2 linked regions of the Prochlorococcus marinus str. MIT 0918 genome follow. The protein of the gene in region 1 interacts with the protein of each later gene in a pairwise test. Links are inferred from orthologs where the notes say so. Each region holds a gene or a part of one and is shown in the gene's direction. Other genes may lie near its edges.

Region 1 (3,275 bases):
TTGGGATTCAAAAAATCTATAGGATTAATTTTATCAGTGGGAGAACGCTTGCTTTTAAATATTTTATTAAGAGCTGAACAAGGTGGGGATGCTCTTTTGATTAGGAGAGGGGGGTACTTGTTAAGCCCAGATTTATTCAAGCCAAAGAATTCTTGGAAAAAAAAGTCAAGATGGATCAATTTATTCTCGGCTTGCTTATTGATATTTGTCTTATGTTTAAGATATAAATATGGTTTGATTTGAGTTCCTTGGAAATTGGTTTTGGAATTGATATTTCTTTGATTTTATAAGTAATTAATCACTTTATCGACTTACAAGTATCATATTGAGTGAATTATCATTGTTTTGGAATTTGAGCTTCGCTTCTGAGAGATATCTTAACCATCCCACTTTTGGGATGCTCTATTTGGTTTCCCCTGCAGGCGAAGGAAGAGATATTTATGCAACTCTTTATGCTCAGAAAATGTTTTTTTTAGTTTCACTGCAACCAAGAGGCGCAGAATTTGAGGTGATTCCTTATATGGATGCCCGTCATTATGCAGATATGAACCTAGCCCGTTGTAGAAGAGATAAATCTGAGGACTTTGAAGTGTGGCAAAAATTATTTAAGCAAACTTTTATTTAATTTAGCAGTGAAAGCCAATCTAGATTTAAAAGAATTTAAGCAATTACTTCCTAGTCAAGTAAACCTTTTGGCTGTAAGCAAGGGGCATGAAATTAGTCAAATAAAATCCCTGGCATCTCAAGGGCAAATTGATTTTGGGGAAAGTAGAGTCCAAGAAGCTTTACCTAAAATAGAATCTCTAAAATATTTGAAAGATATCAAATGGCATTTTATTGGTAACCTTCAAGCAAATAAAGTACGTCAGGTTGTTAGGTCTTTTGATGTAATCCATTCAGTAGACTCTTTGAAACTAGCAAAAAGAATTTCAAGAATAGCTGTTGAAGAAGTTAAAAAAATGACTGTTATGGTCCAAGTGAAATTTCGAGAGGATACTAATAAGTCTGGATTATTACCTGATGAGATTAGAGCTCAATGGAATCAATTTCTTGAATTGCCTAATGTCAACATTGTAGGAGTTATGACAATTTCACCTATTGCTCTACAGAATATTCAAAGAAGAACTCTTTTTAGAGAATGTAAAACATTTGCTGCTGAATTGAATTTAAAAGAGTGCTCAATGGGAATGAGCGGAGATTGGAAAGAGGCAGTAGAAGAAGGGGCAACCTGGATACGTCTAGGTTCTTTATTATTTGGCAATAGTCTGCGCCGTCAATTAAGCCAAGATATCAAGAAAAGCAATTAAAAACCTTGCTCCTGCTTATAAATAACGCTATTTAAGTAATTAGGGATATATTTTCCTTGAGAAAGGTACTTTTCCCTTCAGTTCGGAATTATCCGAAAAGAACTCAAAACCATTCAGAGAGGATTTAAAAGGTGTCGCTTATTTCACGTCTTAGAGCTGTTGTCGCTGGTGAAGACTATTTAGATGGTGATTTTGATGAGCTTGACTATGAAACAGGTGAAGGTTTTGAGGGCTCAGATCAAGTCGGAAGTAACGGTTCGAATGGGTTAACCCCTTTTTCTGGTTCCAATCCTTTTACTACTAGAGATTCTTCATCGAAGGTGATAGGAATGCCTGGTATCTCAACGGCAACTGCAGAAGTCAGCTTGATGGAGCCAAGAAGTTTTGATGAAATGCCTAAAGCAATTCAAGCATTGAGAGAAAGAAAAACAGTTATTTTGAATTTAACAATGATGGAGCCAGATCAAGCTCAGAGAGCAGTTGATTTTGTTGCTGGTGGTACTTTTGCGATAGATGGACATCAAGAACGTGTTGGTGAGAGTATTTTCCTTTTTGCTCCAAGTTGTGTAACAGTAACTAATTCCTTTCAAGAAGAACCTTCTCCATCTAGTGTGACCACCTCAGATTCTGACAATGATTCTAATGAAGATCTTTCTGCGCCAGAACCTGCTTGGGGCGAACCTGTTTCAACAGCAATTTGAGAATCGGTGTCTTTGTCTTTGGGTGTAATTGGATTAGGAAGAATGGCTCAGGTCATTCTTCAGAGTTTATTTTTAAAAGAAAAATTTAGTTCAGATGAAGTTTTAGGAGTAGTAGGTAAAACAAAAAGTGTAGAACAGGTTTTAGCCCAATTTTCTAATGATATCTCTGTAGTAGCGGCTAATGATTCAGAGGCTGAAAAGGTTTGGCAGTTGCCTGTGAAAATTTTGGCAGTTAAGCCTCAACAGATAAATCAGATTAAAGAAAAAGCTTATATAGCTTCTGATTTGAGTAAAGATCGTCCGTTGTTAATTTCTATTGTGGCTGGAGTTAATTTGACGAGACTTCAGGCTCTATTCCCTTCCCACGCCTGTGTTCGTGCAGTTCCTAATACTCCAGTTTTAGTTGGGTCTGGGCTTACGGGACTCTCCTGGGGAGATAGGGTTTCGTTAGAACAGAGGGAATTAGTAGAAGCAATCTTTAAGCCTAATAGTGAGGTTTTTGAATTACCAGAAGAACACTTAGATGCTTTCTTAGCATTGACTTCTTCGGGGCCTGCATATGTTGCTTTAATTTCTGAAGCATTGGCTGATGGTGCCGTTGCTGCGGGATTGCCTAGGGATTTAGCTCAATCTTTGACTCATTCAACGCTTGAGGGGACTGCTTTATTGCTAAAACAAAAAGGATTACATCCTGGGCAACTGAAAGATATGGTTGCTTCACCTGCAGGAACTACTATCACTGCCTTACGTCATCTTGAAAAACAAGGATTGAGATCGGCTTTAATTGAAGCTGTAGTTATTGCTGCACAAAAGAGTCGAGAAATGGCTTAAAAATTAAAGGAGATTGTTGTAAAGATTTTCTAGAGAATCAATACTTTTTTTAAGAGTAAATTGCTCTAAGATTCTTAACCTTGCTCTTTTGCCAAGTTCAGAGATTAATAAGGGGTGTTCTTTCAGTACTGGGAGTAAAGTTTTTAATTGTGATGTCACACTTTCGGTGCTGATGATTATTCCCGCACCTTGTTTTAGAACTTCTCCATCAGCTCCTGCATCAGTAGCTATACAAGCTGTACCTGTTGCCATAGCCTCCAGCAAGGCTAGAGACAAGCCTTCTACTAAACTAGGCAGTATAAAAACTTCTGTACATTGCAGTAGAGCAACTTTTTTCTTTAAATCAGCTTCGTATCCCCACCAGAGGATTTCACAATCATCTGTTGATAAGAAATTATTTTCTAGGGTTGGTCTCAGTGGACCATCTCCAACAATT
Region 2 (3,136 bases), 880 kb from region 1 along the record:
GGCACGATGCGACTTATGAAAAGCTTAAAAAAGAATCAAAAATCAATACCTAAGGAAATCAAACAAGTCTGGAGTATATTTTGCTACTTTTCAATATCATTATTATTAGCAATATTGCTTGCAAATAAAGGATGGGAACCAATTGCAACCAACCAAATAAATGTCAAAGGAAATATAAATATTCCCAAAGAGCAAATAATTGAAGCCCTTGGTATAAGGGCCAAGACATCTCTATTAAAAATTAATCCCAAAGAATTAGAAAGCAAAATTCAAAAAAACTTACCAATCCAATCGGTAGCTATTAGTCGAAGGATTTCTCCTTTAGGCATAGATGTTGAAATTCTTGAGAAAAAGCCAATAGGGTTAGCATTCCGCTCAAAGACAAGCGGTAAAGAAGCAGGGATGATAGACAAAGAAGGAGATTGGATACCTATTTTTGAATCTGCAGAATATACAAATGATTTAAATCAGTTAATAGTTGAAGGGTGGAGCTCTAGAAACAAGCCGTGGATTACTCTGATTCTTAATCATCAAAGAGAATCCCCAAAAAAACTAAAAAAAATAATCTTTAATAATGACGGCCAAATAAGACTTCAAACCAAAGATTTTTTGCTAGTTGATTTAGGGAGTAAAAAAGCTTTACTGAAAAAGCAATTAGATGCCTTCGATGAATTATCTCGGTCTTTATCATCTGATTTGAAAAATGGTTCAAAAACAATCCTCGATTTAAAAAATCCAGAAAAACCAAAATTATTTTTCCAAAAAAAGGAGATTTAACTATCCAAGCTTTGCAAAAAGGGAATTTTCAAAAGAAATTTTATAGAAAAGTCAGTGAATTCTGATTTTATTTCTTAAAGAAAAAAGAGACTTTCTTGAAAAAGCCAACATAAATCTCTAGCCAGTTCATAATGCACAAAAAAGCATTATTTAAATTTTCAATATGGTGATGGGTATGGGAAACAATTCTGGTTCTGGATATAGAACCGAGGGCATTCAACCAAGTCAGAATGCTCGAATAGAAGTCATTGGGGTAGGGGGTGGCGGCAGCAATGCTGTAAACCGAATGATAAATAGCGATCTAAAAGGAGTCTCTTACAGAGTCTTAAATACAGATGCACAAGCTTTACTGCAATCATCAGCAGAGAACAGAGTGCAACTAGGCCAGACATTAACAAGAGGATTAGGAGCTGGAGGGAATCCAAGTATTGGAGAAAAAGCTGCTGAAGAGTCCAGAGCAGAGCTGCAACAAGCCTTAGAAGGTGCTGACTTGGTTTTTATTGCTGCGGGAATGGGAGGCGGAACAGGAACAGGTGCGGCCCCTGTAGTAGCAGAAGTAGCTAAACAGAGTGGTGCACTTACAGTTGGTATAGTTACAAAGCCTTTTGGATTTGAAGGGCGTAGAAGAATGCGTCAGGCAGACGAAGGAATATCAAAACTTACTGAAAATGTTGATACTTTAATTGTTATACCTAATGACCGCCTTAAAGAAGCAATTGTTGGTGCACCTCTTCAAGAAGCCTTTAGAAGTGCAGATGACGTATTAAGAATGGGAGTAAAAGGCATAACAGACATAATTACTTGTCCAGGACTTGTGAATGTTGATTTTGCTGATGTTCGTTCAGTCATGACTGAAGCAGGAACCTCATTACTTGGAATAGGCAAAGGCTCTGGACGTTCCAGAGCAACTGAAGCAGCTCAATCAGCAATTAGCAGTCCTTTATTAGAAGCAGGTCGCATAGATGGTGCAAAAGGCTGTGTAGTGAACATCACTGGAGGGAAAGACATGACTCTAGAAGATATGACTTCAGCCTCTGAAGTCATATATGAAGTGGTGGATCCAGAAGCAAATATTATTGTTGGTGCTGTTATTGATGAAGCAATGGAAGGTGAATTACAAGTAACAGTTATTGCAACAGGTTTTACTGGCAATCAACCATATAACAAACAAAGATTAAGCAACAAAACATCAAATCAATCTCTATATAGACAAGTATCAAATAAAGAAACTGGGGCAAGTATTCCTGAATTTTTAAGGTTGAGACAACTCAGAAGAGAACCTGATAATTAATTCCTTTAATTAGGTGACCCGGAGTCCACGCCAGCTTCAAGCATCCCTTTTGGCTGCTACCTTCCGGTCCTGACCAGTTTTGGGCGTTGAGGCCGCATAGGTCCGAGTCCTCTAAAGTTTAGCAATCTAAATCTCTTAGCAACATAAAAGCTAAATGCTTCCTAAGGAATTAGTTCGATTTAAAGAACTTGGCAAACCAATCACAATACTCACAGCATGGGACAGTCTGTCATCTGCATTTGTTGAAGCAGCAGGAGCAGACGTTGTTCTTGTGGGAGATTCATTAGCAATGTTTATTCATGGCCATACAACAACACTTCCTATAACACTTGAACAAATGCTCCATCACACTCAAGCAGTTGAAAGAGGATTTACTAAGTCAATAAGTGAACAACCTTTAATAGTTTGTGACCTGCCTTTCCTTAGCTATCAATGTGGAGAAGACAAGGCAGTTTCAGCCGCAGGCTATTTATTAAAAAATTCTTCCGCAGCAGCAGTTAAACTTGAAGGAGCTGAGCCAGAAGTTTTAGCGGTTATTAACCGCTTTATTAGAATGGGAATTCCAGTAATGGGGCATCTTGGACTCACACCCCAATCAGTCCATAATCTTGGATATCAAAAACAAGCTAAAGACAAGTTAAGTCAAGACAAATTAATTCAGCAGGCTATTGAGATTGAGGAATCAGGATGTTTCGCGGTGGTTATCGAACATGTACCTTCACAAATCACAGGAAAGATTAGAAACCTTTTAAAGATTCCTGTTATCGGAATTGGAGCTGGCGAAGATTGTGACGGGCAAGTAAGAGTCACTGCTGATTTGTTAGGACTAACATCTAAGCAGCCTCCTTTTGCAAAACCCATAATTGAATCAAGAGAGCTTTTTATAAATGCACTCAAAGATTGGGTGAATCAGATAAAGAATCCCACCAAAACAACATCTCAACAAGAATTTGATTGCTAAGTTCCATACCTTCAGGATCAGTCAATTTAAATCTGGTACCATTTTGTTTAAGTAAACCCATATCAATAAACTTTTTCCAATATCTTTTTAATGACTTCAAATTTTCA

The links.
Region 2: the proteins of O5636_RS08850 (region 1) and ftsZ interact in binary tests that used the Bacillus subtilis proteins (3 or more experiments, as listed by UniProt). The link is inferred for Prochlorococcus marinus str. MIT 0918 from one-to-one orthologs.

Annotation. Positions count from the first base shown.
Region 1 is NZ_CP114780.1:1,627,682-1,630,956, forward strand. The notes cover bases 275-3,223. They hold O5636_RS08850 (cell division protein SepF), read left to right. Parts: upstream 275-1,438; coding sequence 1,439-2,008; downstream 2,009-3,223. Other genes in these bases: O5636_RS08840 (PipX family protein), read left to right, coding at 353-625; O5636_RS08845 (YggS family pyridoxal phosphate-dependent enzyme), read left to right, coding at 633-1,307; proC (pyrroline-5-carboxylate reductase), read left to right, coding at 2,015-2,839; O5636_RS08860 (glycosyltransferase family 4 protein), read right to left, coding at 2,843-3,223. Outside these bases: O5636_RS08835 (energy-coupling factor transporter transmembrane component T family protein), read left to right, coding at 1-243; more of O5636_RS08860, read right to left, coding at 3,224-3,275. UniProt on the Bacillus subtilis protein: Cell division protein that is part of the divisome complex and is recruited early to the Z-ring. Probably stimulates Z-ring formation, perhaps through the cross-linking of FtsZ protofilaments. Its function overlaps with FtsA.
Region 2 is NZ_CP114780.1:744,139-747,274, forward strand. The notes cover bases 198-3,007. They hold ftsZ (cell division protein FtsZ), read left to right. Parts: upstream 198-946; coding sequence 947-2,068; downstream 2,069-3,007. Other genes in these bases: O5636_RS03980 (cell division protein FtsQ/DivIB), read left to right, coding at 198-777; panB (3-methyl-2-oxobutanoate hydroxymethyltransferase), read left to right, coding at 2,223-3,007; hemW (radical SAM family heme chaperone HemW), read right to left, coding at 2,962-3,007. Outside these bases: O5636_RS03975 (hypothetical protein), read left to right, coding at 1-19; more of O5636_RS03980, read left to right, coding at 16-197; more of panB, read left to right, coding at 3,008-3,029; more of hemW, read right to left, coding at 3,008-3,136. UniProt on the Bacillus subtilis protein: Essential cell division protein that forms a contractile ring structure (Z ring) at the future cell division site. The regulation of the ring assembly controls the timing and the location of cell division.